Regions from separate parts of the Streptomyces lancefieldiae genome, predicted to be linked through region 2. Evidence: predicted binding sites of a transcription regulator. Region 2 holds the regulator's gene; the other holds the start of a gene.

Region 1 (3,409 bases), on a different contig from region 2:
ACCCAGCTTGGTCTTGATCGAGAACGGGCGTACGCCGCCCCAGGGCTCCCCGGTGTTCCGAGGACCGGGGCTCCTCCGTGCGGCCTCCCGTCCCCCGCTCATGGCGTCGGCGTCTCCAGCGCGTAGCCCACGCCGTGCACCGTGCGGATGCGCTCGGCGCCGATCTTCCTGCGCAGCGCCTTGATGTGGCTGTCGACGGTCCGGGTGCCGGAGGCGTCCGCCCAGTCCCACACCTCGGCCAGCAGCTGCTCGCGGGAGAGCACCGCGCGCGGGGTGTTCGCCAGGCACACCAGGAGGTCGAACTCGGTGGGGGTGAGGTGGACGTCCTCGCTGCCCACCCGCACCCGGCGCTGCGCGTGGTCGATCTCCAGCTCGCCGAGGCGCAGGATGCCGCTGCGCGGCGTCGAGGCGGCCACGACGGCCCGCTCCACCCGGCGCAGCAGGACGTGGACCCGCGCGGCCAGCTCACGCATCGAGAAGGGCTTGGTCATGTAGTCGTCGGCGCCCACGCCGAGTCCGACCAGCATGTCCGTCTCGTCGTCGCGCGCGGTGAGCATCAGCACCGGCACCGGACGCTGGGCCTGCACGCGGCGGCAGACCTCCAGGCCGTCGAAGCCGGGCAGCATGATGTCGAGGATCAGCAGGTCGGGCTGCCAGGCCTCGGCCGTGTCGACGGCGGCCGGCCCGTCGCCCGCCGTTTGCACCAGGAACCCCTCGGCGCGCAGGCGGGTCGCGATGGCGTCCACGATCGTCTGGTCGTCCTCGACCACCAGCACCCGGCGCTGTGCGCCCTGGGTGGCCGTCCCCGTGCCGTTGTGGGAGGTCTGTGTCTGCTCCATCGCCCGCCCCTGAGGTGTGCTTACCGGAATCAGTGGGGTGATTCCTCGTCTGCGCATGACTGCGATTGACGCTTGAATGACCGCGTCAGGTCAGCAGCGTACGGGGAGTCACGGCGCCTTTGCTATCCAGGCCCGACGCCGATGTGGACGACGTCCGGAACGCCCCGGGCAACGGGGATCTCTTCGGTACGCACCTGCTGGAACCCGGCATTACGCAAGGTTTCTTCGAATTCCGGAGAGGGCTGTGCGGACCATACGGCAAGTACCCCGCCCGGCCTCAACACCCGTGCGCAGCCCGCCAGTCCGGCCGGTGCGTACAGTCCGTCGTTGCCCTCGGTGACGGTCCAGCCGGGGCCGTTGTCGATGTCGAGACAGAGCGCGTCGTACGTGTCGGAAGTCTCATTGACGTACGTCACCAGGTCCGCTTCCACGATCCGCGCGCGCGGATCGGCCAGAGCCTCGGCGGACAGCGCGGCCAGCGGCCCGTCGCGGTGCCAGTCGATGACGGCGCGCTCGCGTTCGACGACCGCGATCCGGCCCCAGCGGGGGTCGGTTGCCGCGTGTGCGAGCGAGAAGCCGACACCGAGCCCGCCGATGAGCAGGTGCGGTGCGGCCCGCCCGCCGCGGGCGTCGAGCGCCTCGGCCGCCGCGTCGACCAGGCGCCGCTCCGAGCGCCCGTCGGAGGTGTCCATCAGGAAGCAGCCGTTCGCGATGATCTGGAGCAGCGCCCCGTGCCGGCGCAGGACGACCTCGCCGTGCGGGCCCTCGCGACGGTCCAGCACCTCGGGGATGTCGTACGAGTCGTGGGAAGTGATGGGCATCGGCCCATCCTGGCAGGGAATGCCGGGCCGTTGGGCGGTGCTCCTGGGGAGAGTGCGACGGGGTCCCGGACAAGGGGACGGGGCGGTCCCGGCCCTTGATCGCTCAGAGCGAACACCTCTTGGGGAACAATCAGGGACTCCCTTTCATTGAGTCGATGTAACTCAACTTGACTGCCTAAGGGGAGATCATGGCTGCTGAGTCCGCCGCCTACACACCGCTCACCCTGCCCGTGCTGCCGCTCGACGACGAAGTGGTCCTGCCCGGAATGGTCGTCCCCCTGGACCTGAGCGACACCGAGGTACGAGCCGCGGTGGAGGCCGCCCAGGCCGCCGCGAGGTCCGAGTCCGGCAAACCCCGGGTGCTCCTCGTCCCACGCATCGACGGCACCCACGCCGCCACCGGCGTCCTCGGCACGGTCGAGCAGGTCGGCAGGCTGGCCGGCGGCGACCCGGGGGCACTGATCCGCGGCCGGGACCGTGTGCGGATCGGCGCCGGCACCACCGGCCCCGGCGCCGCGCTGTGGGTCGAGGGGACACGGATCGACGAGACCCTGCCCGAGCCGCTGCCCGGGCAGGTCGACGCACTTGTCAAGGAGTACAAGGCGCTCGCCACCGCCTGGCTGCGCAAGCGCGGCGCCTGGCAGGTCGTGGACCGCGTCCAGGCCATCGAGGACGTCTCCGCGCTCGCCGACAACTCCGGCTACTCGCCCTTCCTCACCACCGAGCAGAAGGTCGAGCTGCTGGAGACCGCCGACCCGGTCGCCCGCCTGAAGCTCGCCACCCAGCACCTGCGCGACCACCTCGCCGAGCAGGACGTCGCCGAGACCATCGCCAAGGACGTCCAGGAGGGCGTCGACAAGCAGCAGCGGGAGTTCCTGCTGCGCCGTCAGCTCGAAGCCGTGCGCAAGGAGCTGCGGGAACTCAACGGCGAGCAGGAGGGTGAGGAGTCGGACGACTACCGCGCCCGTGTCGAGGCCGCCGACCTGCCGGAGAAGGTCCGTGAGGCCGCGCTCAAGGAGGTCGACAAGCTGGAGCGGTCCTCCGACCAGTCGCCCGAGGGCTCCTGGATCCGCACCTGGCTCGACACCGTCCTCGAACTCCCGTGGAACGTCCGCACCGAGGACGCCTACGACATCCAGGGCGCCCAGTCCGTCCTGGACGCCGAGCACGCGGGCCTTCAGGACGTCAAGGAGCGGATCACCGAGTACCTGGCGGTGCGCAAGCGGCGCAGCGACCGGGGCCTCGGCGTCGTCGGCGGGCGGCGCGGCGGCGCCGTCCTGGCGCTGGTGGGCCCGCCCGGTGTCGGCAAGACCAGCCTGGGCGAGTCCGTCGCCCACGCGATGGGCCGCAAGTTCGTCCGCGTCGCCCTCGGCGGCGTCCGCGACGAGGCCGAGATCCGCGGCCACCGGCGCACGTACGTCGGCGCGCTGCCCGGCCGGATCGTCCGCGCGGTCAAGGAGGCGGGCTCGATGAACCCGGTCGTCCTCCTCGACGAGATCGACAAGGTGGGCTCCGACTTCCGGGGCGACCCGGCCGCGGCCCTGCTGGAGGTCCTCGACCCGGCCCAGAACCACACCTTCCGGGACCACTACCTGGAGGTCGAGCTCGACCTGTCCGACGTCGTCTTCCTGGCCACCGCCAACGTCCTGGAGTCCATCCCGGAGGCCCTGCTCGACCGCATGGAGCTGGTCCGCCTCGACGGCTACACCGAGGACGAGAAGGTCGTCATCGCCCGCGACCACCTGCTCC
Region 2 (3,409 bases):
CTGGACGGTGAGCACCTCGGTCGTGCACGCCTGGGTCGCCTCGTCCATCGCGGCCTGGATCCGGGACAGCCCGTCCAGCACCCGGATCGCCGTACCCTCCGCCCCGGTCGGCGTCTGGACCTGACGGCCCAGGACCGCGTACCACTCGAAGGCCTCCACCGCCGAACCCACCCGGCGCTGGCTGGAGCGGACCTCGTCGTGGACCCCGCGCAGCAGCCGGGTCATGACCTCCTGCGGGGAGGTCGGCACCAGCCAGTCCATGTCGTCGGGGTCGGGGTGCAGCAGGGCTAGCTCCAGCAGGCAGGGCACCGGCTCCGCGTCCCGGCGCGGCACGCGCCCGCGCCGTACGGCCCGGGAGTACACGCGGTCCCCGGCCGCGCACAGCCGGTCGGCACCGTGTGGATGCTCCTGAGCCCCGTGCCCGGCCATCGCCCATCCCACCCCTGGTTCCGGCTCTTTCCGCAGCGCAACTATGCGCGGCCCGGACCGGCTCCGCAACACGGCTCCGCACGGCAGGGCGACCGGAAGGCACCCGTTGCGTCCGGTATGCCCGGGCAGCACACCGGGAAGCCCGGGGCAGCACCGCCGGGACCGGCCCGGCCCCGTCCGGCCCGGTACGCCCCGGTCCGGGACTACTTCAGCTTGATCTTCGTGCAGTCCGCCGCGTACTTGGCCGTGCAGATGTCGCTGACCTTGTAGAAGCCGTCGGCGACGACGGTCTCCTTGATGTTGTCCTTCGTCAGGGCGACGACGGGGACCAGCTGTGCGGGGATGCCCTTGTGAGTGGGGCTGTCGACCTTCTCGCGGGCGAGCGCCTCGAACTGGATGTCCCGGCCCTGGACCCGCGCCACGGCCATCTCCGCGGCGTGCTCCGCCTCCTGCGGGTAGGACTTGTACACGCTCATGTACTGCTCGCCGGTGACGATGCGCTGCACCGCGGCGAGGTCCGCGTCCTGTCCCGTGATCGGCGGCAGGTCGGTGACGCCCGCGGCCTCCAGGGCCTCGATGATGCCGCCCGCCATGCCGTCGTTGGCGGAGTAGACGCCCGCGATGTTGTCCTTGCCGATCTTCTCGATCGCCTCGGTCATGTTCGCCTCGGCGTTCTCCGGCTTCCAGTCCTTGGTGTCGAAGGACTGCGCGACCGTCACCTTGCCGCTCAGCTCGGACAGCGCCCCCGCCTTGAACTGCTTGGCGTTCGGGTCGGTGGACGAACCGTTCATCATGACGATCTTGTCGGAGCTGTCGGCCTTGGCACCGAGCGCCTCGACGAGGGAGCGGCCCTGGACCTCGCCGACCAGCTCGTTGTCGAAGGAGATGTAGGCGTCGATCGGCCCCTCGGCCAGCCGGTCGTAGGCGATGACCGGGATGCCGGCGTCCTTGGCCTTCTGCACGCCGGCCGCGATGGCCTTCGAGTCGACCGCGTCCAGCACGATCACGTCGACCTTGTCGTCGACCATCTGCTGCAACTGCTCGGCCTGCTTGGACGCGCTCGCCTCGGCGTTGGCGTACTTGACGTCGCCCTGGTCACGGGTGAGGTCGGCGAGCTTCGCCTTGAAGAACGGGTAGTCGAACTGCTCGTAGCGGGTGTTGTCCTTCTCCGGGAGCAGCAGGCCCACCGTGATGTCGTTGCCCTTGGTCGGGCTCGCCCCGTCGCTGCTCTCCGACGCGCCGAGCGCCCCGCAGGCGGCCAGCGAAAGGGTCATCATGGACGCGGCCACGGATATGGCGATACGACGGGCACGGCTGCTCACTTGCGCTTACCTTCCGACACACACGGGTGGTGCTTGAGACCCAGGTGAAGGAAGCCAACGCCGTCTTCACGAAATCGTCAAGAAGTACTAGACCAATGAGACAGCAACGTTGCGAACAGGCCCGGAGGTTCGGTTGAACCTCCGGGCCTGCCGATGCCGTTTTCCCTTGTGCCGCCTGGTCAGTCCGCGGTCTGACCGTGCCGCTTGGGCCGCCACACCACCAGGGCGCTGGTCTGCTGTACCTCTTGGTACGGCACCAGGTCGCGCCGGTACGAGGCGTGCACCGCCGCCTCGCGCTGGCGGATCGCCGTGGCCGCGCCGTCGAGGGCGTCCGCCAGCTCCGCCACCCGGGACTGGAGCGCGGCGACCTGGTTCTCCAGTTCGATGATGCGCTTGATGCCGGCCAGGTTGATGCCCTCGTCCTGCGACAACTGCTGCACCTGGCGGAGCAGTTCGATGTCGCGGGCCGAGTAGCGCCGGCCGCGGCCGGCCGTCCGGTCCGGGGAGACCAGGCCGAGGCGGTCGTACTGGCGCAGGGTCTGCGGGTGCAGGCCGGAGAGCTGGGCCGCCACCGAAATGACGTAGACCGGGGTGTCCTCGGTCAGTTCATACGGGTTGCGTCGACGACCGTCCATCTCCTCAAGCTCCCTTCGCGGCCTGGAACAGCTCCGCCCGCGGGTCCTCCTCCGCGGTCGCCTCGCGATACGCCTCCAGCGCGTCACGAGCCTTCCCCGACAGGTCCCTCGGAACACTCACCTCCACGGTGACCAGAAGGTCGCCGCGGGTGCCGTCCTTGCGGACCGCGCCCTTGCCCCGGGCGCGCATGGTCCGGCCGTTGGGCGTGCCCGCCGGCAGCTTCAGCGTGACGGGCGGACCGCCCAGGGTCGGCACCCGGACCTCGCCGCCGAGGGCGGCCTCGGCGTAGGTGACCGGGACGGTGACGGTGAGGTTGTCGCCCCGGCGACCGAAGACGGGGTGGTCCTTGACGTGGACGACCACGTACAGGTCGCCCGCCGGGCCGCCCCGCTCGCCCGGCGTGCCCTTGCCGCGCAGCCGGATGCGCTGCCCGTCCGACACCCCGGCCGGGATGCGGACCTGCATCGTCCGCGAGGACTTGGCGCGTCCGGAGCCCTTGCAGACCTCGCAGGGGTCCTCCGCGATCAGGCCGCGGCCCTTGCAGTCCGGGCACGGGTCGGTGAGCGAGAAGCCACCGCCCGAACCCCGGGCGACCTGACCGGTGCCGACGCAGGTCGGGCACACGCGTGGTGTGCCGTTCTTGTCGCCGGTGCCCGAACAGGCCTTGCAGGGCTGCTGGCTGGACATGCGCAGCGGGACCGTCGCGCCCTCGATGGCCTCCGTGAAGCTCAGGGTGACCTCGGACTCGATGTCCTGACCGCGCCGCGGCTGGGTCCGCGTGCCGGTGCCGGGACCGCCACCGGTGCGGTTGAACAGGCCCCCGAAGACGTCGCCGAGCCCGCCGCCGAAACCGCCGGCACCCTGGCCCCCGCCCTGGGCGCCGCCTCCGAAGAGGTCGCCCAGGTCGAAGTTGAAGGTGCCGCCGCCGCCCGCGCCCGGCCCCGGGCGGAAACCGCCGTTGCCGAAGAGGGCGCGGGCCTCGTCGTACTCCTTGCGCTTCTTGGGGTCACCGAGGACGTCGT

The links. The regulator HspR, encoded in region 2, represses chaperone genes until heat shock. The targets are predictions, from matches to a motif close to TTGAGNNNNNNNNNCTCAA.
Region 1: lon (endopeptidase La) is a predicted target of HspR. The motif match lies at 1,808-1,826, and genes of this name have one in related genera.

The regions. Positions count from the first base shown of each region.
Region 1 is NZ_JAVRFH010000013.1:36,711-40,119, reverse strand. Features, by position in the region: gene RM812_RS15575 (sensor histidine kinase) at 1-102, opposite strand, end outside; gene RM812_RS15570 (response regulator transcription factor) at 99-839, opposite strand; gene RM812_RS15565 (spermine/spermidine synthase domain-containing protein) at 962-1,660, opposite strand; gene lon (endopeptidase La) at 1,849-3,409, shown strand, end outside.
Region 2 is NZ_JAVRFH010000026.1:28,141-31,549, forward strand. Features, by position in the region: gene RM812_RS23800 (helix-turn-helix transcriptional regulator) at 1-429, opposite strand, end outside; gene RM812_RS23805 (sugar ABC transporter substrate-binding protein) at 633-1,751, opposite strand; gene RM812_RS23810 (heat shock protein transcriptional repressor HspR) at 1,931-2,386, opposite strand; gene dnaJ (molecular chaperone DnaJ) at 2,391-3,409, opposite strand, start outside.